Regions from separate parts of the Streptomyces sp. NPDC058751 genome, predicted to be linked through region 2. Evidence: riboswitches for the same ligand, from Rfam matches in the RefSeq annotation. Region 2 holds a riboswitch; each other region holds the start of a gene.
What was found. A riboswitch is a leader RNA that binds a small molecule or an ion and turns the genes downstream of it on or off. The one in region 2 is predicted to bind cyclic di-AMP.
Positions count from the first base shown of each region.

Region 1: it holds a riboswitch for cyclic di-AMP, as region 2 does, so the genes downstream of both, ACFW6B_RS33460 (M23 family metallopeptidase) here and ACFW6B_RS24300 (C40 family peptidase) in region 2, are expected to answer to the same signal.
Region 3: it holds a riboswitch for cyclic di-AMP, as region 2 does, so the genes downstream of both, ACFW6B_RS08400 (M23 family metallopeptidase) here and ACFW6B_RS24300 (C40 family peptidase) in region 2, are expected to answer to the same signal.
Region 4: it holds a riboswitch for cyclic di-AMP, as region 2 does, so the genes downstream of both, ACFW6B_RS07435 (transglycosylase SLT domain-containing protein) here and ACFW6B_RS24300 (C40 family peptidase) in region 2, are expected to answer to the same signal.

Region 1 covers NZ_JBHYPZ010000047.1:20,933-26,743, reverse strand. The annotation lists gene ACFW6B_RS33475 (MarR family winged helix-turn-helix transcriptional regulator) at 1-499, opposite strand, end outside; gene ACFW6B_RS33470 (dihydrofolate reductase family protein) at 578-1,747, shown strand; tRNA gene ACFW6B_RS33465 (tRNA-Met) at 1,795-1,868, shown strand; cyclic di-AMP (ydaO/yuaA leader) riboswitch at 2,203-2,359, shown strand; gene ACFW6B_RS33460 (M23 family metallopeptidase) at 2,371-3,411, shown strand; gene ACFW6B_RS33455 (aldo/keto reductase) at 3,547-4,491, shown strand; gene ACFW6B_RS33450 (PrsW family intramembrane metalloprotease) at 4,550-5,811, opposite strand, start outside.
Region 2 covers NZ_JBHYPZ010000027.1:20,370-26,180, forward strand. The annotation lists gene ACFW6B_RS24270 (exonuclease domain-containing protein) at 1-284, shown strand, start outside; gene ACFW6B_RS24275 (DinB family protein) at 404-997, opposite strand; gene ACFW6B_RS24280 (beta-glucanase) at 1,208-1,912, shown strand; gene ACFW6B_RS24285 (hypothetical protein) at 2,090-2,263, shown strand; gene ACFW6B_RS24290 (alpha/beta fold hydrolase) at 2,281-2,994, shown strand; gene ACFW6B_RS24295 (hypothetical protein) at 3,088-3,372, opposite strand; cyclic di-AMP (ydaO/yuaA leader) riboswitch at 3,872-4,043, shown strand; gene ACFW6B_RS24300 (C40 family peptidase) at 4,051-5,811, shown strand, end outside.
Region 3 covers NZ_JBHYPZ010000006.1:114,882-120,692, forward strand. The annotation lists gene ACFW6B_RS08390 (M16 family metallopeptidase) at 1-803, shown strand, start outside; gene ACFW6B_RS08395 (M16 family metallopeptidase) at 800-2,188, shown strand; cyclic di-AMP (ydaO/yuaA leader) riboswitch at 2,405-2,564, shown strand; gene ACFW6B_RS08400 (M23 family metallopeptidase) at 2,577-3,344, shown strand; gene ACFW6B_RS08405 (GntR family transcriptional regulator) at 3,541-4,233, shown strand; gene ACFW6B_RS08410 (HPr family phosphocarrier protein) at 4,458-4,739, opposite strand; gene ACFW6B_RS08415 (GNAT family N-acetyltransferase) at 4,915-5,811, shown strand, end outside.
Region 4 covers NZ_JBHYPZ010000005.1:159,932-165,742, reverse strand. The annotation lists gene recQ (DNA helicase RecQ) at 1-732, shown strand, start outside; gene fahA (fumarylacetoacetase) at 963-2,192, opposite strand; gene ACFW6B_RS07440 (HAD family hydrolase) at 2,929-3,738, shown strand; gene ACFW6B_RS07435 (transglycosylase SLT domain-containing protein) at 3,870-4,640, opposite strand; cyclic di-AMP (ydaO/yuaA leader) riboswitch at 4,644-4,805, opposite strand.

The DNA of each region.
Region 1 (5,811 bases), on a different contig from region 2:
AGGAACGGCGCCGCCACGGCAGATCCTCCCCGGGAGCCCCGGGATCCCCGCTCTGGATGGCCCGGGTGATGGTTCCGCAGATCTCCTCCAGCTGCCCCACCTGCTCGGGCGTCAGATGGTCGAAGACCGCCGTCCGTACCGTCTCGACGTGCGCGGGCGCCACCCGCTCCAGGAGTGCCATGCCCTCGTCGGTGAGGACGGCCATGTGTCCGCGCCTGTCGGTGGGGCAGCCCTCGCGGCGTACCGTGCCGTCCTTCTCCAGCCGTGCCACCGCGTACGTCAGCCGGCTGCGGGTGATCTTCAGGGCCTCGGCGAGGTCGGTCATCCGCAGCCGCCGGTCCGTAGCCTCGGACAGCCGGGACAGGATGGAGTAGTAAAGGTGGGGCATCCCCGCCTCCGCCTGGAGCCGGCGGTCGATGGCGTCCGCCAGGAGGGAGCTAGCGGAGATGTACGAGCGCCAGGCGCGCTGTTCGGCGGCGGAGAGCCAGCGGGTCGTCATGAGACCAGTCTAGGTATTGTTTAAAACTTGAACCACTGCGCTCGGCCCTGTGCGCGTGCGACCGGAGGATGCGTTCCGATGCCCCGTCCCTACGTCCTGCTGTCCGCCGCCGTCTCCCTCGACGGCTTCCTGGACGACACCGGCCCCGAGCGGCTGCTGCTCTCGGGCCCGGCCGACTTCGACCGGGTCGACGAGGTGCGGGCCTCCAGCGACGCGATCCTGGTGGGCGCGGGCACCCTGCGCACGGACAACCCGCGGCTCCTGGTCAACTCCGCGGAACGGCGCGCGGCCCGCGTCGCCGACGGCCGCCCCGAGTACCCGCTGAAGGTCACCGTCAGCGGATCCGGCGAACTGGACCCGAAGGCGCAGTTCTGGCACACGGGCGGCGAGAAGGTCGTCTACACGACGGACGGGGGCGCGCCGCGGGCCGCCGCCGCGCTGGACGGCCTCGCCGGCGTCGACGTCGTCCCGACCGGCCCCGCACTCGACTGGCGCGTGCTGCTGGAACACCTCCACGACGTACGGGGCGTGCGCCGCCTCATGGTCGAAGGGGGCGGCAAGGTCCACACCCAGCTCGTCGGCGAGCAGCTCGCCGACGAACTGCAGCTCGCCGTCGCCCCCCTCTTCGTCGGCCAGCCGGACGCGCCGCGGCTGTTCGGGACCGGGAACTACCCTCCGGGGCGGATGCGGCTGGTGGAGACCCGGCCCGTCGGCGACGTCGTGCTCATCCGGTACGTCCCCACCGCGCCCGGCACCGGCCCGCTCGCCTCCGCCGCGGACCGGCGCTGGCTGGAGCTCGCCTGCGAGCTGGCGGAGCTGTGCCCGCCCTCGGGGACCGCGTTCAGCGTGGGCGCCGTGGTGGTCGCGGCCGACGGGACCGAGCTGGCCCGGGGCCACTCCCGCGAGGGCGGCGACCCCGTCGTGCACGCCGAGGAGGCCGCCCTCGCCAAGATCGACCCGGCCGATCCCCGGCTGGCCGCCGCCACCGTCTACAGCAGCCTGGAGCCGTGCGCCCACCGCGCCTCACGGCCCGTCCCGTGCGCCCGCCTCATCCTCGACGCCGGTGTGCGGCGGATCGTCACCGCCTGGCGCGAGCCCGACACCTTCGTCACGGACGCCGACGGGAGCGGGCTCCTCGCGGCCGCGGGCGCCGAGGTCGTCGTCCTCCCCGAGTACGCGGCCCGCGCGGAGGCCCCCAACGGGCACCTCGCGGACCGGGCGTCCGCGTCGCCGGAGGGGCGTGTTTAAACGGATGTGCTTCGGGTCCCGCGGATGGCGTACACTGGTCTCAACGACGCGGGGTGGAGCAGCTCGGTAGCTCGCTGGGCTCATAACCCAGAGGTCGCAGGTTCAAATCCTGTCCCCGCTACTGAAGGCCAAGGGCCGGAACTCGGATTCACGAGTTCCGGCCCTTGGTGTTTTCACCCCGTCGCAGTTCAACGCGGCCCCCTCTTCACGGCCGCACCCCTGGCCCGGTCACCAACGGTGACCGACCGTTTGCCTTTGCATGACAACTGACCGGCCGTCAGGAAAATCGATGCAAGCGACATCCGGTCAACTCGCCCGTTTTTCGTCACCCATGACCCCAAAGTCCAGGCCAAGAGCCGTTAATGATCAGCCGGAACAGCTTGGAATTCGGTGCCTGGGTCTATTAACGTTCGATAACGCAGCGCGGTCGTCACAACCGTCACAAGAGACGGCTCCGTGCGCACGCGCCGAATCCCGCAAGGGAACCGGGGACCCATCTCGTGGGGTGAATCGAGCGTAATCCGCCGTGGAGACACGGTGGCAGTACGCCCGTAGGAGACCTTCCTGCTCCGAACCCGTCAGCTAACCCGGTAGGCGGCAAGGAAGGAAAGGAGTGCGCCCACGTGGCGTCCAACCGGCCCGCTCAGCCAACCCCGTTCGCGCCGAACGAAACGCACACCTTCGGCTACGGCAAGGACGAGGGTCCCTGGGAGGAGTGGAATCCCACCGCGGATTCCGTCGCTCCCGTCCGCGGCCGGCACCGCACGGGCAAGCAGCGCAGCGGCGGCGGAGGACTCGCCCGCAGCTCCACGGTTCTCGGCGTCGGCGTCATAGCCGCAGTCGGAGGCGGTGGCATCGCCAGCGCCTCTCCGGACCAGGCGCCCGTCTCCATCTCGATGCCCGACCTGTCGTCGGTCACCGAGTCCGCCAAGGCCCTGGTGACGGACGGCGGATCCAGCACTCCCCAGGGCTCCACGACTCCGCTCACCACCGCCGGTCTGACCAGCGTCGACGAGGCCCATGGCGCCACCGACGCCGGTGAGGCGCTGCGCGACCGCATCATGCAGCAGGCCCAGTCCCAGCAGAACCGGGCCGACACCGCCACCCAGAAGGCCGCCCAGACCGCCGCCGCGCAGAAGGCCGTCCAGCTCGCAGCCAAGCAGCAGGACGAGGCGGAGGCCAAGGCCGCCGCGGTCAAGGAGAAGGCGGAGGAGGCGGCCAAGGAGAAGGCCGAGGCCGAGCGCCTCGCCGAGCTCGCCAAGAGCTACGCGCTGCCGACGTCCTCGTACACCCTGACCTCGACCTTCGGCGAGGCCGGCGCCCTGTGGTCCTCCGGCTACCACACCGGGCTCGACTTCGCGGCGCCCACCGGCACGCTCCTCAAGGCGGTCCACAGCGGCACCGTCACCGAGGCGGGCTGGGCGGGAGCGTACGGCTACCGCACGGTCCTCACCCTCGACGACGGTACGGAGCTCTGGTACGCCCACCAGTCGTCCATCAGCGTCACCGTGGGCCAGAAGGTCGCCACGGGCGATGTCATCGGGCGGGTGGGCGCGACCGGCAACGTCACCGGGGCGCACCTGCACTTCGAGGTGCACCCGGGCGGCGCCGCCACCGGCATCGACCCGACGGCGTGGCTCCAGAGCAAGGGCATCAACCCCTGACCTCCGATCTCCGGCAGCCCTGACGTCAACCCCCCCCGGCGTCAGGGCTGTTGGTCGTCCGGGCGCGGACGACGGCGCGCGCGGGCCCCGGAGCCGACGGAATATGCCTGTCCGGCAAGGGCGTTGACGCCGGACATGACTTCTCTTCGCAAGCTCGGTCCGTCCGACCTCGAGGTCTTCCCGCTCTCCCTCGGGGGCAACGTCTTCGGCTGGACCGCCGACGAGACCCGGTCCTTCGCCGTGCTCGACGCCTACGCGGCCGCGGGCGGCAACTTCCTCGACACGGCCGACTCCTACTCGGCCTGGGTCGAGGGCAACGAGGGCGGCGAGTCCGAGACCGTCATCGGCAGATGGCTGAAGAGCCGCGGCAACCGCGAGGACATCGTGGTCGCCACCAAGGTCAGCCAGCACCCCGCGTACCCGGGGCTGTCCGGAGCCAACATCAAGGCCGCGGCCGACGCCTCGCTGCGCCGTCTGGGCACCGATCACATCGACCTCTACTACACGCACTTCGACAAGCCGGAGGTGCCGGTCGAAGAGATCATCGGCGCCCTCGACGAGCTGGTGAAGGCCGGCAAGGTGCGGTACATCGCCGCCTCCAACATCTCCCCGGAGCGGCTGCGGGAGTCCCTGGAGTTCTCCGACCGCGAGGGCCTCGCGCGGTACGTCGCGCTCCAGCCGCACTACAACCTGGTCTCGCGCGACACCTACGAGGGCTCCCTGCTGGAGGTCGCCTCCCGGGCCGGTCTGGCGGCCGTCCCCTACTACGCGCTCGCCGCCGGTTTCCTCACCGGCAAGTACCGCCCCGGCACGACGGTCGACTCGCCCCGGGCGGGCGGCGCGGCCAGGCACCTCGCCACCGAACGCGGGCCGCGGGTCCTCGCCGCCCTCGACGAGGTCGCGGGCGCCCACGGCGTCGCCGTCCCGACGGTCGCCCTCGCCTGGCTGGCCGCACGGCCGACCGTCGCCGCGCCGATCGCCTCCGCCCGCACGGTGGAGCAACTTCCGGCCCTGCTGGGGGTCGCCGACCTGGTGCTGACGGACGACGAACTGACACTCCTGTCGCGGGCGTCGGCGTGACACCCGGGCCGCCGGCGCGCGGCACCGTCGCCGCCCGTCGGGAACCACGGGACGGCTTTCAGGCGCGGTAAGGGTCGTACGCGGGACGGGGGGCCGGCGCGGAGGCCTGCGCCGGCCGGCCGTACGGTCGCGCCGGCGGGACGACGTACCCGTACCCGGGAGCCGGCCAGGGCGGCGGCGTGGGCAGCGGTGCCGTGGCGCGGGCCGCGTGGGCGAGGGCCGGACGGGCGATCTCCCGGCGGCGCCACAGCTCCTCCAGCAACTCGCGCTCCCGCACCACGAAGTCGGTGCCCGCACGGCCCCGGCGCCCCCGGTGACGCAGGAACGCCAGCGAGGTGGCGTACGCCTCGTACTCCGCCACCGAGCGCGCCGCGCCCTTGCCGAGGTGGTGGCCGGCGTACTCCCGCGCGAGCCGCCGCGCCCGCATCGAGCCGAGGGCCCACGGCTCGGCCGCGCCCAGCCAGCCGGCGGCCGTGTACACGGGCAGCTCGGCGCGGACCGTCCGCAGCTCGCGCTGTCTGGTCCAGACGACGAGCCAGGTCAGCAGCCCGAACGCGGGCACCATGAACGCCGCGTACACCCCGAAGAACCCGAACCGGCCGAAGCGCGGCGAGCCGTTCCAGAGCGCGTGCATGCCCATCGCGAGCAGCAGTCCGGTGAGGGGGAGCAGCACCCGGCGCACACGCCGGCGTTCGGCGGACAGCGCCGCGACGCCGAAACCGATGCCGGTCAGCACGGTGAACAGCGGATGCGCGAAGGGCGACATCACCACACGGACGAAGAAGGTCGCCGCGGTGACGGAGGCGAGCCCGCTCTCCCCGCTGAGCCGGTCGGTGCCGAAGGCGTTGCCGAGGTAGAGGATGTTCTCGGTGAAGGCGAAGCCGGTGGCGGTGACCCCGGCGATGACGACACCGTCGACGATGCCGGTGAAGTCCCGTCTGCGGAAGAGGAAGACGAGCAGGACGGCCGCCGCCTTCGCCGACTCCTCGACGACGGGCGCTATGACGGTCGCGCCGAGCGTGTCCGCGCCGGACGGATCCGCGGTCGTCGTCGCTATCCAGCGGGTCGCGAAACTGTTGGCGACGATCGCTATGAGCGCGGCCGCGCAGGCGCCCCAGGCGAAGGAGAAGAGCAGGTTGCGCCAGGGGCCCGGCTCGACCCGGTCCAGCCACCGGAAGGCGGCCACGAGCAGCGGCACGGGGAACACGGCCAGTACGAGGCCGACCAGGAAGCCCTCGGTCCCCGTCTGTTCGCGGACCAGGGCGAGGATCACCAGACCCGACACCGAGAGCAGGGCGATCAGGGCTCCGTACCGCACCC
Region 2 (5,811 bases):
CGGGGGAGCGGCCGTGGGCGAGCTGGGGGGACTACGACCGTCATCAGTTCACCCGTCAGTGTGCCGACACGGCGACCCCGTACCCCTTCGGTCGTCGGCACACCAACGCCAAGGCCGTCTTCACCACGGCCCGCGGGCTGCGGAAACGGCCCGGAATGGCGCAGGCCCTGCGCCTCGCCGAACTGCCCCTGGAGGGCAGGCACCACCGGGGCGAGGACGACGCGTGGAACATCGCGGCACTCGTCCTCGACCTGGCGGGGCGCGGGGCCTGGCCGGGCGCCTGAGGACCCCGCCGTCCTGAAAGCCGCCCTGAGGGTCGCCCCGGAAGCAGGCCCGCGGATCGGGCCGAGGGGATTCGGCGGTCGCGTGGCCCGGCGGCCGTCCCGGCGGATCCGGCCCGGCGTCAGCCGTCCTTGGAGGCGTCCCGGGCCGCCTGCTCCAACCGTGCCCGGTAGTCCTCCCACCACGACGAGTCGCCCGGCATCATGCTGTCGTTGTTCTCGTTCATCCCGACGGCGCCGTCCATGAGTTCACGGATGATGTCGGCGTGCCCGGCGTGCCGGTGCGTATCGGCGATCACGCGGACGACCGCGTGGTGCAGCGTCAGTTCGTCCTTCCCGGCGGGCCACCACGGCACCCTGCCGGTCGTGTCCAGCGGCAGCGCGTCGATGGTCGCGTCCGCGTGTGCCCATGCCCGGTGGTAGAGCCCCACGACGAACTCGCGTGTCTCGTCGGCGGTGGCCCACATGTCACCGTTCGTCTCGGAGACGTGCTCCAGCCAGGGCAGCGGTTCGTCGGAGGGCCGTCCGAAGGTGTCGCCGAGGTAGCCGAGTTCCACGGTGGCCACGTGTTTGACGAGACCGAGGAGGTTGGTCCCGGTCGGGGTGAACGGGCGGCGGACGTCGTACTCCGAGAGACCGTCGAGCTTCCAGAGCAGGGCGTCGCGGGCCGACTGCAGGTAGTGGTGGAGGTCGGCCTTGGGATCCGGTGAGGTCATGGCGTTCAGTCTGCCGTTCCCGGCGGCGCTGTCGTCGGCGGTCGGATCAAGCGCCGTCACCGGTGTGAACACCGGACCGGCGCGAGCCGGAGTGCGACCGGTTCACCCCGATGGGTTGTTTTGTGGCGGGTTGCGGTGAACGGGGCGTGGGTGTCGGGTTCCTGGGGAGAAACCGGACGTACGCGAAACGCCGTCATCGAGGAGTGCCGCGTGTCCGATGTCGTCTTCACTGCGGATTTCGCCTCGACTCGTCAATGGGTCGCGGGCCGTTCCTGGGCTTATCCCGACGGTGGTCCGGTCAACCCGGACGACGGCAAACTCGACCATCTCGTGACCGACCCCGCCTACTCCCGGACGGGCCGCTTCCGGGCCACCCGGCGCCCGGACGGCGACTGGGACGCGGGCCTCCTCACCACCGAGGACAGCGCGGAAGGGTTCATGGTCCGCACGGGGGACGTGCTGGAGACGCGGGTCAGGCTGCCGACGGTCGTCGGGGCCTGGCCGGCCGTCTGGACGTGGCGGGACGGCGGCCAGGAGATCGACGTCTTCGAGTACCACCCCGACAACCCGGACCTGCTGGAACTGTCCAATCACGTGCGCAACACCCATCGCTACTACCGGAACAGCGCCGTTCGGCCGGGTGCCTGGGTCGATCTCACGGTCGAGTTCGGTGCCCAGCGGGTCGTGTGGTGGGTCAACGGGATCCGGGCCTTCGACGACCGGCGCGGAGTGGGCCGGTCCTGGCACGCCTATCTCATCGTCAACCTGTCCGTGTGCGCCGGCCGTTACCACCCGCCTCCTCCTCCCGAGGCTCGCGAGATGGACTTCGAGGTGGCCCGGCTGACGGTCCGCAGGCCCCGGATCGGCAGGCCCCTCCCCGCCGTGGAGGAGTACGAGACCGGTCTCCTCGACTGACACCGGAGCGGGTTCCCGGCGGGTCGCCGAAGGCCGGCGTCGCGGCGGACGGCACCCGCGCGCCGCGGTCGGGATCCGGGCCGCGGCAGGTGCATCCGCCGAACCCCTCGGCGCGGAAGTACGGCACGAGAAGCGACGCCGCGCCGGGGCGCGTCGCGCCGACGGGTGCCGAGGACCATGCCGAATCCGCAACCGGGGCGGGACGCCCCCGAGACCGCCTACGTCAGTCACGTCGGCGACTGCCGTACGTGCCGACGGGAGTCGGGACGCTGCCCGCAGGCGGCACGCCTCTGGCGTCTGTACCAGGAGTGGCGCAACGGCTACCGTGAGCGGCCCGAGAACGCGGACTGACGGAGCGGACGGAGCACATGGCGTTGTCCAAGGCGACAGGTGCCCTCGTCGCGCTGCGGCCAGGTCGCGTCGTCCGTCCCGCAGCAGGTCCGGCGCGTGCCGCCGTGCTGGTCCTGCACGGTGGCACCGCCGACAGCAGGGCCCCGTTGCGGCCGTGGAACATGGCACGCGCCCGGATGCTGCCGTTCGTGCGCTCCGTGGCGCGAGCCCTGCCGGAGGGGGGCACGTTCGTCGGGCAGGTGCGTTACCGCTACCGGGGGTGGAACGGCGTGGACGCCGACCCCGTCGCCGACGTCCTGCGGGCGCTGGACGAACTCGCCGCGCTGGTGGGGGAGGTGCCGGTCGTGCTCGTGGGCCACTCGATGGGCGGCCGTGCGGCCCTGCGCGCCGCGGCCGCGCCTCAGGTCAGGGCCGTGGTGGCGCTGGCGCCCTGGTGCCCGGAGGGCGAGCCGGTGGCCCACCTCCGGGACAAACGCGTGATCGTGCTGCACGGCGACCGGGACCGGATCACCGACCCCGCGGAGTCGTTCGCCCTCGTCCGCCGGGCCCTGGAGGCGGGTGCCTCCGCGAGCGCCGTGCGGGTCGAGGGCGGTGACCACGCGATGCTCCGCCGCGCGCGGACCTGGCACCGGGTCACCGGCGCCACGGTCGCGGATCTGGTGACCCGGATCGGCGACGGGCTCGACCCGCTCCCCGCCGGCCGGCCGGGCGGCGAACCGGACGTTCTCTAGCGCCTGGTGCGGCGAGTGGGGGTCCCCCCTGCTCGAAGAGCTCGGGGGAGCGTGCATGGCGTCGCGGGACAGACGGGAATTTGACGACAGGCCCTAGGACCCGTCCGGCAGGCGGGAAGGGACGGACAGGTCCTGGCGGCCGGACGGCAGGGGGGTGGGTGCGTCGAGCCGGTCGTCCGGGTCGGGGGCCGCGGACAGGGGGCGGCGGGCGCCGGACGCCGGCCGTGCGGCGGACGAGGGGAGCGGGGCGCCGGTCGACGGATCCCAGCTCAGGATCCACTCGAAGTCGCGTTGCAGCCGCCGGGCCTCGCTTCGTACGAGCCTCGGTATGTCGCCGCGTTCGGAGATCAGTTGGGCATAGATCGGCGCATCGTGCACGTGGGGTCCTCGGCTCGCTCTCGTGGTCTGACGTGCCACGACGGTACGGGCGGCACGCGGCGACAGCGGTGATCCGGCCGGTTCGGCCAGAACCGGTCAAGGTGTGACCGGCAGGCGCCGTCGATGTCGAACGAGGTGCCGGGGAAAGTCGGTTCTCTGCACACTTTCGACACGTCCGAGGCGGCCGGGTGCGCGACCGGCGGGCCGGGGCGGGGTGTGCCCGTCCGTCCGGGAAGGAACCGGTACGCAACGGGGCGGGCCGGACGGGCGGGAATCGGGGCCGGGGCCGGGTCGGGAAGCGGGTCCGGTCGCCTCAACGGCCGTGCTCAGCGGCCGTTTCGAGCACGGCCCGTGTCCTCTCCGTCGCACTGCGGTGCGATGCGATGAAGGTCACGAAAACGTATCGGACATCTGGGGCGTGGATCTTCACATCGGGTGCACAACATGGCTAAGTTGGCCACCTGGCCGCCCGATTCCCTCCGGCGGAGCTCGCCGGGCGGCGCGGCCTCCGCCGAGTCCTGCCTGTCCTCGTGGCAGCGGGAGCCGGGGACCCACCGAACTTGGGGTGAATCGGCCAACTGCCTTTCGGGGCAGGGGTCGTAGGGCATACCTTCCGGAATCGTCCGCCCGAACCCGACAGCTAACCCGGTAGGCGGACGACGGAAGGAGCACCACTCCATGGCGCCGGAAAGCACCCCGCCCAGCAGCGAAGAAGTCGCCCGACGGCTCTCGTCCCTCTACGACCAGGCGGAGTTCGCCACCGGCAAGTTCAACGGGACCCGCGCCTCGTCGAACTCCGCCCGCAGGCCGGGCCGAGGGGGCGCCGGTCAAGGGAGCGGGGTCTCCGACGCGGACCGGGACAACCTGATGCAGCAGTGGTTCGACGGGGCGCGCTCCCGGGTCGGACCCGTGGCGCCGGCCACGCTCCCGGCCGACAGGCAGCCGGGGCGTGGCGGTGGCGGTGGCGGTGCCCGTCCCAAGGGAGGCGGGAAGGGGTCCAAGGGGTCCTCGTCCGACCTTCCGACGGTGTACGAGCTGGAACAGATCATGCGGCCCGCCGCCGAGTTGACGGCCGCTCCGATGCTGGAGCTGACCGCCGGTCCGGCTTCGGAACCGGCCGGGCGCCCCGCGCTGGAACTGACCGCGGGTCCGGCGGCCGGGTCCCCCGCGGTACCGGGACCCGGAACGGGGTTCCGTGCGGCGCTTCCCGCGGTGCCCGCTCAGGCCGCCGCGCCGCAGAAGCCCTCCCCGCAGGTCAAGAAGCAGAATGCCCGGCGCAAGCTCGCCGCCGCCCAGGAGTTGATGTCGCGGCACGTGTCACGGCAGAACATGCCCGTCGCGCAGGCGCCGGCGATCGAGTACCGGCCGACGGAGCAGCCCCGCCTCCCGTCGGCCCCGCAGACCGGTACGTTCCCGTCGGTCGGTCAGACCGGTACGTTCCCCTCGGTCCCGCAGGGTGTGGGGCTCCCGTCCGCCGCTCAGACCGGTACGTTCCCGTCGGTCGGTCAGACCGGTACGTTCCCCTCGGTCCCGCAGGGTGTGGCGTTCCCGTCGGCCCCGCAGACCGGTACGTTTCCGTCGGTCGGTCAGACCGGTACGTTCCCCTCGGTCCCGCAGTCGCCCGCCTTCCAACCGGCGCCCCAGCCCGCCGCGTTCCAGGCGGCGCCCCCGCCCCAGGTCTTCGAGACGGGCTCCGTACCCCGGGCGTACGAGCCGGCGCCGGCGACCGCCGAGGTGAAGTCGGTGCTCCTGCCCCTCGGGTACGAGCCGCCGCCCCCGGCCTCCGAGGTGAAGTCGGTGCTCCTGCCTCTCTCGTACGAGACTCCGGCCCGTCCCAGTGGGTACCAGCCCCCTCCGGCACCTCCGGTGAGCGAGCCGGTGCCCCAGCCGCCGGTGCCCCAGTCGCCGGTGTACGAGTCCACGCCGCCTCCGGCCGCGTACCCGTCGGCGCCCATGCCTCCGGTGGCCCCGTCGGCCCCCATGCCCCCGGCGGCCCCCTCGGCGCCGATGCCTCCCGCCGCCCCGCCGGTCGACGACGCCTGGCGGCAGTCGCTGCGGACGAGCGGCGGCGGGCAGGCGTGGCCCGCCGCTCCCGGGGCCACCGACGCGAACCCGGGGTTCGACATCGACAGGCTCGTCGCCGGTGCGGCCGCACCGCCGGCCACCGGCCAGGACAGCAGGGCCGCCGAGGCGGTCGCCTTCGCCCGGGCCCAGATCGGCAGCCCGTGCGTGTGGGGAGCGTCCGGACCCGGTTCGTACGACCCCTCCGGTCTCACCCAGGCGGCCTGGAAGAGCGCCGGGGTCATGCTCCCCCGCACGACGCAGGACCAGGCACAGGCCGGCCCGACGGTCGACCTCGGCGCCGTGCAGCCGGGCGACCTGGTCTTCTTCCACGCCAACGTGAGCCACGTGGGTCTCTACGTGGGTGACGGCATGATG
Region 3 (5,811 bases), on a different contig from region 2:
CCCTGGAGGACGCCCGCGCGTTCTTCCGCACCAACTACGCCCCCAACAACGCGGTCCTGTCGGTCGTCGGGGACATCGACCCGGAGCAGACGCTCGCCTGGGTCGAGAAGTACTTCGGCTCCATCCCCGGGCACGACGGCAAGCCCGAGCCGCGGGACGGCTCGCTGCCCGACACCATCGGGGAGCAGCTGCGCGAGGTCGTCGAGGAGGAGGTCCCGGCGCGTGCCCTGATGGCCGCCTACCGCCTTCCGGAGGACGGCACGCGCGCGTGCGACGCGGCCGACCTGGCGCTCACCGTCCTCGGCGGCGGCGAGTCCTCCCGGCTCTACAACCGGCTCGTACGCCGTGACCGCACCGCCGTCGCCGCCGGGTTCGGCCTGCTGCGGCTCGCCGGAGCACCCTCCCTGGGGTGGCTGGACGTGAAGGCGTCCGGCGACGTCGAGATCCCGGTCATCGAGGCCGCCGTCGACGAAGAGCTCGCCCGGTTCGCCGAGGAAGGCCCCACGACCGAGGAAATGGAGCGCGCCCAGGCCCAGTTGGAGCGCGAATGGCTCGACCGGCTCGGCACCGTCGCGGGCCGCGCCGACGAACTGTGCCGGTACGCCGTCCTGTTCGGCGACCCGCAGCTCGCCCTGACCGCCGTGCAGCGCGTCCTCGACGTCACGGCGGACGAGGTCCGGGAGGCCGCCAAGGCCCGCCTGCGCCCCGACAACCGCGCGGTGCTCGTCTACGAGCCGACCACCACCGAAGCCGCCGACGCGGCTGACCTTGCCGACGAGACCGACGAGGAGGCGGCGAAGTGACCGAGCTCGCCACCATGGACTTCCACCCGCAGCCCCAGGCCGGCCAGCCGAAGCCGTGGGCCTTCCCCGCCCCCGAGCGCGGCACCCTGGGCAACGGTCTGACCGTGCTGCACTGCCATCGCCCCGGCCAGCAGGTCGTCGCCGTCGAGGTGATCCTCGCCGCGCCGCTGGACGCCGAGCCCGCAGGCCTGGACGGCATCGCCACGGTCATGGCCCGCGCCTTCTCCGAGGGCACGGACAAGCACTCGGCCGAGGACTTCGCCGCCGAGCTGGAGCGCTGCGGCGCCACGCTCGACGCGCACGCCGACCACCCCGGTGTACGTCTGTCCCTCGAAGTGCCGGTCTCGCGCCTGGCCAAGGCCCTCGGCCTGCTCGCCGACGCCCTGCGGGCCCCCGCGTTCGCGGACAGCGAGGTCGAGCGGCTGGTGACCAACCGGCTGGACGAGATCCCGCACGAGACGGCCAATCCGGCCCGCCGTGCCGCCAAGGAACTCTCCAAGGAGCTGTTCCCGGCGAGCGCGCGCATGGCGCGCCCGCGCCAGGGCACCGAGGAGACCGTCCGGAACATCGACTCGGCGGGCGTCCGCGCCTTCTACGAGAAGCACGTGCGCCCCGCCACGGCCACCGCGGTCGTCGTCGGCGACCTGACCGGTGTCGATCTCGACGAACTGCTCGCCGACACGCTCGGCTCCTGGACCGGCTCGGCCGCCGAGCCGCTTCCCGTGCCGCCGGTGAGCGCCGACGACACCGGCCGGGTGATCATCGTCGACCGCCCCGGCGCCGTCCAGACCCAGCTGCTCATCGGCCGTGTCGGCGCCGACCGGCACGACCGCGTGTGGCCCGCCCAGATCCTCGGCACCTACTGCCTCGGCGGCACCCTCACCTCGCGCCTGGACCGCGTCCTGCGCGAGGAGAAGGGCTACACCTACGGGGTACGGGCCTTCGGACAGGTCCTGCGCTCCGCGCCGGACGGCACGGGCGCCGCGATGCTCGCCATCAGCGGCTCGGTCGACACGCCGAACACCGGCCCGGCGCTCGACGACCTGTGGAAGGTGCTGCGCACCCTCGCGGCCGAGGGCCTGACCGACGCGGAGCGCGACGTCGCCGTGCAGAACCTGGTGGGTGTCGCGCCCCTGAAGTTCGAGACGGCGGCGGCCGTCGCGAGCACGCTCGCGGACCAGGTCGAACAGCACCTGCCGGACGGCTACCAGGCGACGCTCTACAGGCAACTGGCCGCCACCGGCACCGTGGAGGCCACCGCGGCGGCCGTGAGCGCCTTCCCGACGGACCGTCTGGTGACCGTCCTCGTGGGCGACGCGGCGCAGATCGCGGACCCCGTCAGAGCCCTCGGGATCGGTGAAGTCACCGTGGTGGCAGCCGAGTAGAACCCGTGCGACGGAGGAAGGGCCCTGACGGCTGAAGAGCCGTCAGGGCCCTTCCTCGTCCCGACGCCGCCCTCAAGATGTCCGTATTCGTATGGCGGTTGCCCTTCTGCCCTGTGGGATGCGTTACAAAAATCGTGATCCGTTTGTTGTTCGAAAGACGCCCCGTCTAGCGTCGGTCCGGCTGTTCGTCACGCAGAGCGCCGCACCCGCGGCACCGGACAGTCATCGCCGAGTCCCCCATGACGCGAGTCAGGGGAGCCGGGGACCCACGCGCAGTCCCTGGGGTGAATCGGACGCCCTCTTCGGAGGGGGCCCGTAGGAGACCTTCCTGCTCCGAACCCGTCAGCTAACCCGGTAGGCGAGAGGGAAGGAAAGGACGAGCCCCTACATGGCGTTCACCTGTGGCACCGGCAAGCATCGTCGTACGAGCCGCGTGCACAGCACGACCACGACCGCCGTCGGGGTCGCGGCGCTCACCACCACCACCGGTGTGATCGGAACCCTGGCCGCCCCCGCGTTCGCCGCGGAAGCCTCCGTCGAGCAGACCGGGCTGACCCAGGCCATCACCCTCGGCGACACGGTCGCCGACCAGATCGACGCGCAGGCCTTCGCGCAGCTGCGCGCCGCCGACGAGGCCGCCGCGCGCAAGCAGGCCGAGCAGACCGCGCGCAAGCAGGCCGCCGAGCAGGCCGTGAAGCTCCGCGAGGCCAAGGAGCGCGCCGCCCGGGAGGCCGAGCGCAAGCGGCTGAACACGTTCGTCATGCCGATCGCCGGTTCGTACGTCTCCACCGGCTACCAGGCCAGCAGCGCCCTCTGGTCGTCCGGCAGCCACACCGGCGTCGACTTCCACGCCGCGACCGGCACGTCGGTCCGCTCCGTCGGCGCCGGCACGGTCGTCACGGCCGGAGACGGTGGCGCCTACGGCAATCAAGTCGTGATCAAGATGCACGACGGCACGTACACCATGTACGGCCACCTGTCGTCCATCGGGGTGTCCGTGGGACAGACGGTCACTCCGGGGCAGCAGATCGGCCTCTCCGGGGACACCGGCAACACCACGGGACCGCACCTCCACTTCGAGGCCCGTACGACGGCGGAGTACGGCTCGGACCTGGACCCGGTCGCGTACCTGCGTTCGCACGGCGTCAACCTCTGACCACCGCTTCGCGGCTTCTTCCCCGTTTTCGATGCCCCGGCTCACCGAGCCGGGGCATCGTCGTTTCCACAGGGCGTCTGTCCAAAAAATATCCATGGATTCAGGCCCGCCGTCGGAAATTCAGGCTTCCTGCAATAGAGTCACTGAACAAGCGTCAATCGGCGGCGTTTCACGGGGATTAAAGCGGAGGTCGGTCATGCGTATTCCGGCGCACTCGGTGTGCACGGCGATCCGTGACGACATCGTCGCGGGTGTCTACGAGCGCGGCGGCCGCCTCACCGAGGAACTGCTCGCGCGCCGCTACGGCGTCTCGCGCGTCCCCGTGCGCGAGGCGCTGCGCACGCTGGAGGCCGAGGGCTTCGTGGTCACCCGCCGGCACGCGGGCGCGTGCGTCGCGGAACCCACCGAGCAGGAGGCCGCGGACCTCCTGGAGATGCGCATGCTGCTGGAACCCCTGGGGGCCGCGCGGGCCGCGCAGCGGCGCACGGAGGCCCACCTCAAGGTGCTGCGGGGTCTGGTCAGGCTGGGGCAGGAGCGTTCCAGGCGAGGCCACAGCGAGGATCTGCGCTCCCTGGGAGGCTGGTTCCACGAGACGCTCGCCCAGGCGTCCGGCAGCCCCGCGCTGACCTCGACGCTCGCCCAGCTGCGTCACAAGATCGCCTGGATGTACTCGGTCGAGGTCCCGGCGGACCCCGCGGAGTCCTGGGCGGAGCACGGCGGCATCGTGGACGCGGTGGCCCGCGGGGACAGCGAGCGGGCCCGCGCGATCACGACCCTGCACACCGAGCGCGCCACGGCCGCGCACCGGCTCCGATTTCCCGGCGGTGACCGGTCGGACCGTGTGAGAAGTTCGCAACATCCCGTAAACACGACGGGTCCGCATCTTTAACACGGGTGTCGTATACAAAGAGGATATTCAGCGGGGGCTTATTTTTCATGCCCTTTTATGAGCGTGTCCGGAATTTCTCCGCGTGCCATTCCCGCAGCCGCTGCGCGAGCCCGTGAGGGGCGCCAGGGAATTCCCGGGCGTGGGTACGGAAAACGGCTGAGCCGCGCCACCCGGTGAAGGTGGACGCGGCTCGGCCGTGTGTGTCCGGGTACCCTGTACGGGTCTCAGACGGTCTCGGGGAGCTCGTCGAGCCCCTCGGCGACCAGCTTCGCCAGACGGTCGAGCGCGGCGTCCGCACCCTCGGCGTCCGAGGTGAGGACGATCTCCTCGCCGCCCTCGGCGCCCAGGCCGAGGACCGCGAGCATGGAGGCGGCGTTGACGGGGTCGCCGCCGACCTTGGCGATCGTCACGGGGATGCCGGAAGCCGTGGTGGCCCGGACGAAGATGGAGGCGGGCCGGGCGTGGAGGCCCTCGGTCCAGCCGACGTTGACGCGGCGCTCAGCCATGTGATGCTGCCCTTCGGGTGTTCAGGGTTGTCTAGACCATTGTTCCATATCGCGAGGCGTGCCCGGACTGTCCCGGGTCCCGCCCGCCGCGGTGTCGGTCGAAGACCCGCTCCGACGCCCGTCACCCTCAGACTGCCTCGCGCCGTTGTCGTACGCGAGCCGTACTCTGGGGCCCATGCAGACCTCGTCGGACCGGCACGAGTACCCAGACCACTGGGAGGCCGACGTGGTGCTGCGCGACGGCGGCACCGCACGCATCAGGCCCATCACCGTCGACGACGCCGAGCGCCTGGTCAGTTTCTACGAGCAGGTGTCGGACGAGTCGAAGTACTACCGCTTCTTCGCGCCCTACCCGCGGCTGTCCGCCAAGGACGTCCACCGCTTCACCCACCACGACTTCGTGGACCGGGTGGGCCTCGCCGCCACGGTGGGCGGCGAGTTCATCGCCACCGTGCGCTACGACCGGATCAACGGGGACGGCATGCCCGCCTCCGCCCCCGCAGACGAGGCCGAGGTCGCCTTCCTCGTGCAGGACGCCCACCAGGGCCGGGGTGTCGCCTCCGCACTGCTCGAGCACATCGCCGCGGTGGCCCGCGAGCGCGCCATCCGCCGCTTCGCCGCCGAGGTGCTGCCCGCCAACAACAAGATGATCAAGGTCTTCACCGACGCCGGATACACCCAGAAGCGCAGCTTCGAGGACGGTGTCGTACGCCTGGAGTTCGATCTCGAACCCACCGACCGGTCCCTCGCCGTGCAGCGCGCGCGGGAACAGCGCGCCGAGGCCCGCTCCGTCCAGCGGCTGCTCGCGCCCGGCTCGGTCGCCGTCATCGGCGCGGGCCGCACCCCCGGCGGGGTCGGCCGCAGCGTCCTCGACAACCTCCGGCAGGCCGGGTTCACCGGCCGCCTGTACGCCGTGAACACGGCACTCCAGGAGAAACAGCTCGACGGAGTCCCGGCCCACCGTTCCGTCCGGGACATCGCCGACCCCGTCGACCTCGCCGTCGTCGCCGTGCCCACCGAACACGTCCCCGGGATCGTGACGGAATGCGGCGAACACGGCGTGCAGGGGCTG
Region 4 (5,811 bases), on a different contig from region 2:
GCACAGAAGCTGCTGTCCACGGTGGTGCGCCTCCAGCGCGAGCGGGGACAGAAGTTCGGCGCGGGCCAGATCATCGACATCCTGCTGGGGCGGAAGACCGCCAAGGTGATCCAGTTCGACCACGACCAGCTGTCCGTCTTCGGTATCGGCGAGGATCTGGCGGAGCCCGAATGGCGCGGTGTCGTACGGCAGTTGCTGGCCCAGGGGCTGATCGCGGTCGAGGGCGAGTACGGCACGCTGGTGCTGACCGACGCCAGCGGGACCGTGCTGCGGCGCGAGCGTGACGTGCCGCTGCGCAAGGAGGCGCCGAAGCCGGCCGCGTCCCGGTCGTCGACGCCCAAGGGCGAGCGCAAGGCCAAGGCGGTGGCCGAACTGCCCGCCGAGCTCGTTCCCGCCTTCGAGGCGCTGCGTGCCTGGCGCGGCGAGCAGGCGCGCGAGCAGGGCGTCCCGGCGTACGTCATCTTCCACGACGCCACGCTGCGGGACATCGTCACGGTGTGGCCCGCCTCCGTGAAGGACCTGGGCGGCATCAGCGGGGTGGGGGAGAAGAAGCTGGCGACGTACGGAGAGGGCGTCATCGGGGTGCTCGCCTCGCTGGGCGGCGGCACGGTCGCGGCTCCGCAGGCCGACGGCAGACCCGAGACCGCACCGGCCGCCGCGGGTCCGAACCCGGACCCGGACCTGGACTGGCCCGAACTGGACCAGGAGCCGGAGCCGGAGGACTGGATGTAGTGGGTCCGGTGCCGGAGGCCGGCAGGGGACCGGAGGACGAGGGTGCCGCCCCGCCCGGCTCCGCCGACCCCACGGGGTTCCGCGAGGCACGGTGGCCAGGGTCCTGGCCACCGTGACACGGGCCCCGTTCCCGCCGGAGGCCTCCCGGAGATCCGGCACGGACGTCTCCCGGACACCCGTCCCGAAGGGGTCTCCAGGACACCTCCGCCGGAGGGTTCTCCCGGAGACCCCTACCGGGAGACGGCCGGTGTGATGCGGCCCCGGACCTCGCCGAGGCCCACCCGGGTCCCGCCCGGACCGGGCGCCCAGGCCGTCAGCGTGACCTCGTCGCCGTCCTCGAGGAACGTGCGCTTGCCGTCGGGGAGTTCGAGGGCGTCACGGCCGTTCCAGGTGAGTTCGAGCAGCGAGCCGCGCTCGCCCTCGGAGGGGCCGCTGACGGTTCCGGAGCCGTAGAGGTCACCGGTGCGCAGGGAGGCGCCGTTGACCGTCATGTGGGCCAGCTGCTGGGCGGCCGTCCAGTACATGGTGGAGAAGGGCGGTTCGGAGACGACGTGGCCGTTGACGGCCACGGAGATCCGCAGGTCGTAGCCGCCCGGCTCCTCGGAGGCGTCGTCGAGATAGGGGAGGAGGGGGTGCGTGCGGGAGGGCGGGGCCACCAGGGCCTCGTCGAGGGCGTCCAGCGGGGTGATCCACGCCGACACGGAGGTGGCGAAGGACTTGCCGAGGAAGGGGCCGAGCGGGACGTACTCCCAGGCCTGGATGTCCCGTGCCGACCAGTCGTTGAGCAGGCAGAGGCCGAAGACGTGGTCGCGGTAGTCGCCCAGGGGCACCGGCCGGCCCTGCTCCGAGGGAGTGCCGACCACGAAGCCGACCTCCGCCTCGATGTCCAGGCGGATCGAGGGGCCGAAGACCGGGGCGGCGTCCGTGGGGGCCTTGCGCTGGCCCGACGGGCGGACGACATCAGTGCCGGACACCACGACCGTTCCGGAGCGGCCGTGGTAGCCGATCGGCAGGTGCTTCCAGTTCGGCGTGAGCGAATCGGCGGCGTCGGGGCGGAAGATCTGGCCGACGTTCCGGGCGTGGTTCTCGGAGGCGTAGAAGTCCACGTAGTCGGCGACGGTGAACGGGAGGTGCAGCGTCACGCCGGAGAGCGGGTGGAAATGGGGAGCGAGGGTCTCCCGGTGGGCCGGGACGGTCACCCAGGCCGTCAGCGCGCGCCGGACGTCGGACCAGGCGGTGCGGCCCGCGGCGAGCAGCGGGTCGAGGGTCGGCTGTGCGAGCAGCCCGGCGTAGGGGGAGCCGAGCGCGCGGGCCGCGGCGCCCGCGTCGAGCACGTGGTCGCCGAGCCGTACGCCGACGCGTCGCTCGGGGGTGCCGGCCGGGTCGGTCAGGGAGAACACGCCGTACGGCAGGTTGTGCGGGCCGAAGGGATCGCCCTCGGGGACATCGAAGGGGGGCATCGGTTGGTGCCTCGCTTTCGGATTCGTACTCGCCATGTGATCCATGCGTTCCACGCGTTTCATGTGGTCGGGGCACACGTTACGGGGGAGTGCCCATGCTGTGGCAGGGCCTAAAGGGTTTGCAATGTCCGAATTGGCCCCGCGCGGGGCGGACGGCCGGCGGACTGCGGCGCACCGACCGCCGGGTGATGGGTGGTGCTGCTCCGGTCCAGGTCCTGTGTCCCGGGCGTGCGTCACGGGGCATGCGTCCGGGCTGCACATCCCGGGCCGCGCGCCATGGGCCGCGCGCCATGGGCCGCACGTCGCGGGCCGTGCGTTCCGGACCGCGTGTCCGTGACCGCCTGCGGGCGCCCATGTCGTCACGGTTGCCCGCGGCTGCCCTCGCGCGGACTCCGTGACGTCCTTCGTGCGCGGGAGGGAGCCGGAAGGGAGTTCAGATCTTTCCGTAGCAACGGGCGCTCCGTTCAACGGACTTGGATATGTCCGTTCCGGGTCGGGCAGGGAATGCGCGGTCGTTGGGGCGGCCGGTGGTCGAGTCGGCGTTTTCCAGGGGGTGTTGGGGAGTTGTGGTCGGTCGTGTGTGGGAAAGTCGGTGTGGGCGGAAGCGGAGCCTGGGTGATCCGAAGTGGTCGCAACGCGCTTACCACCGTGCGGTGAACGGCGTTGCTGACGGGATACCGGACGTCGTCCGGTTCAGGCCGGGCCGTTGAGTCGTTCGATCCGTATTCTTCGGATCATGGCCGCTCCGACTGCATATTCACTCATCGCCACTGACCTGGACGGAACGCTGCTGCGCGGCGACGACACACTCTCCGACCGGTCACGCGCCGCGCTGGCGAAGGTGACCCGGGCGGGTGCCCGGCATCTCGTGGTCACGGGCCGGCCCGCACCGCGCGTGCGACCGCTTCTCGACGAACTCGGCGGCGAGGGACTGGCGGTGTGCGGACAGGGGGCGCAGCTCTACGACGCCGGCGCGGACCGCATGCTGTGGTCGGTGACCCTGGACAGGGAACTGGCGGAGACGGCGCTCGGCAAGATCGAGGCGGAGGTCGGGCTGCTGTACGCGGCGGTCGACCAGGACGGTGTGGACGGGCTGACGCTCATCGAGCCGGGGTACGTCATGCCGCATCCGACTCTGCCGGCGGTGCGGGTGCCGCGCCGGGACGACCTCTGGGCGGAGCCGATCAGCAAGGTGTTGCTCCGTCACCCGTCGTTGTCGGACGACGAGTTGGCGTCGGCGGCGCGGGGGGTGGTCGGTTCGCTGGCGACGGTCACCATGTCCGGGCCCGGCACAGTCGAACTCCAGCCATGCGGGGTGACCAAGGCGACGGGGCTCGCTCTCGCCGCGGCGCATCTCGGGCTCACCCCGTGCGCGACGATCGCTTTCGGGGACATGCCCAACGACATCCCGATGTTCGACTGGGCGGCCCGGGGTGTGGCGATGGCCAACGCCCATCCGGAACTGAAGGCGGTGGCCGACGAGGTCACCCTGTCGAATGAGGACGACGGGATCGCGGTCGTCCTGGAGCGCCTCTTCGGCTTCTAGCGACGCTGCCGTACCCGCCGCCGCGTCCGTACCGCATCACCGCCACACCCGTATGCACCACCGACACACCCGCCGACGGGCCTGGAAGGCGTCGTCGGCGGGTGCGGTGAAGACGGGGTGCGGCGGTGCGGTCAGTAGGCGCCGTTGACGTTGTCGATGGAGCCGTACTTGTCGGCCGCGTAGTTGCAGGCCGCGGTGATGTTCGCGACCGGGTCGTAGATGTTCGTCGACGTGCCGGGGACGTGGTAGGCCCGGAAGGTGGGGTCGATCACCTGGAGCAGGCCCTTGGAGGGGATGCCCGCGGCGGCGTTGGAGTCCCAGTTGTTGATGGCGTTGGGGTTGCCGGAGGACTCGCGCATCACGTTGCGGTGGATGCCGTTGTAGCTGCCCGGGATGCCGGCCTTGGCCATGACGTCCAGGGATTCCTTGATCCAGCCGTCGAGGTTGTCGGCGTACGACTTGGCGGAGGCCTGGGTGGCGGTGGTCGCCTTGGACTTGGCGACGGCGGGGGTCGCTTTCGCCGTGGTGCTGACGGTCGTCGACTTCAGCGTCTTCGTGCCCACGGTCAGCTTCAGGCCCGGACGGAGCACGGAGGGGTTGTCGCCGATGACGGCGCGGTTCGCCGCGTACAGCTTCTTCCAGCCGCCGCTCTTGGGGTACTTCTGCGCGACCTTGGAGAGGGTGTCGCCCTTGACCACCTTGTAGGTGACGAGCTGCACGTTGGGGACCACCGCGGTGGGGGCGGCCTTCGCCGCCTGGGGGGCCTGCGCCGGGGTGGCGGCGTTGGCGCCGGTCGCGCTCACGAGCGGGAGGGCGAGGGCGATACCGCCCGTTCCGGCGACGATCATGCCCCGGGTGATGACGTTGGTCTTCGTGCGGCGGTGCTTGCCTCGTACGGGCATGGCGAATTTCCTCTCCGGCGCCTGCGAGGTGAGCTGTCGGGTTCGGGCGGGAGATGCCCGGCCGCGCTTGTGGGCACGGCTTCACCCCGAGCCGGTCCGGTGTGTCCGGATCGGCGGCTTACCTGTGGTTCCCCCGCTCCTGCCGTGCGTGGGTCGATGGGTTGCCGGGCGGCGGCAGGATTCGGCGGTCCGCCCGGGGTCGACCAGAACGTATGTGAGAGCACATGTCCGAAACAAGACGAGATTTGACCGCGAAGATCGCTTTGGCCTAGTTGATGCACGGGCAAAAAGTCCGATTGTGTCGGAATTGAATCCTCAACTCGCCTTCCGTGGAAGGGGTGGGTCGAGGGAGCCGCGCGGTGGCGCCCCGGTCGCCCGGTGACCCAATTCACGAGACCAAAGAGCATCAAGGTCGCATGAGGGGTAATTCGGGCATTGCGGCCGTGTCGGCGGACGTGTCGGGCTCCTCGAAAGATGCCGAGCAGCCCCCGGTGGAGCGGGAATTGTGGTGCGGGACACATGGGGGCACGGGCCTGTGGGGGCGGAGCCCGCCAGCCGGAAGCGGGCCGGACCCGGGCGGCGGCCGTGCGGCGAAGTGCGCCTCGCGGTAACGGGTTTCGGTGTGACGTTCGGTCAGTGACCTTTGGGAGGAAGGCTCTTCTTTCGGGCTTGGCGGAGAACGGCTTCGTCGCAGCCCTCGCCGGCGACCCCGCGGGTAGCCCCGCCGCCGCTCCCGCGGGCGAGTGCGCCGCTCGTGACGAAGTCCCGCGCGTCGATCGTGTACGTCTTCCGGGTCCCCTCCGCGCGCCCGGGGCCTGCGGGGTGCGCGCGGGCTCCGTCGAGCCCCGGGTTCGCCTCCGGGCTCCAGGTCTCCTCCAGGCTCCGGGTCCCTCCTCCGTCGCCTTGAAGCCGAAGCCGAAGCCGAAGCAGACCGACCGGGCGTTTTCCTTTCGCCGGCCCGGCGGGTCCCGTACCGGACGCGGCGCCGCGCCGTGGCGCCGGGCGTGCGGACGGGTGCCGCCCGGGAGGGGGACCGGGTGTCGCCCGGGAGGGGGACGGAGACGCCCTCGTGAGTGATCCCGTAAGGGGGGGCGTATGCATGCGCGGGGCGCTCACCGCATGCGGTCGCAAGCCGGTTCATATCGTCTGATCATGAACATATCGCCGGTGA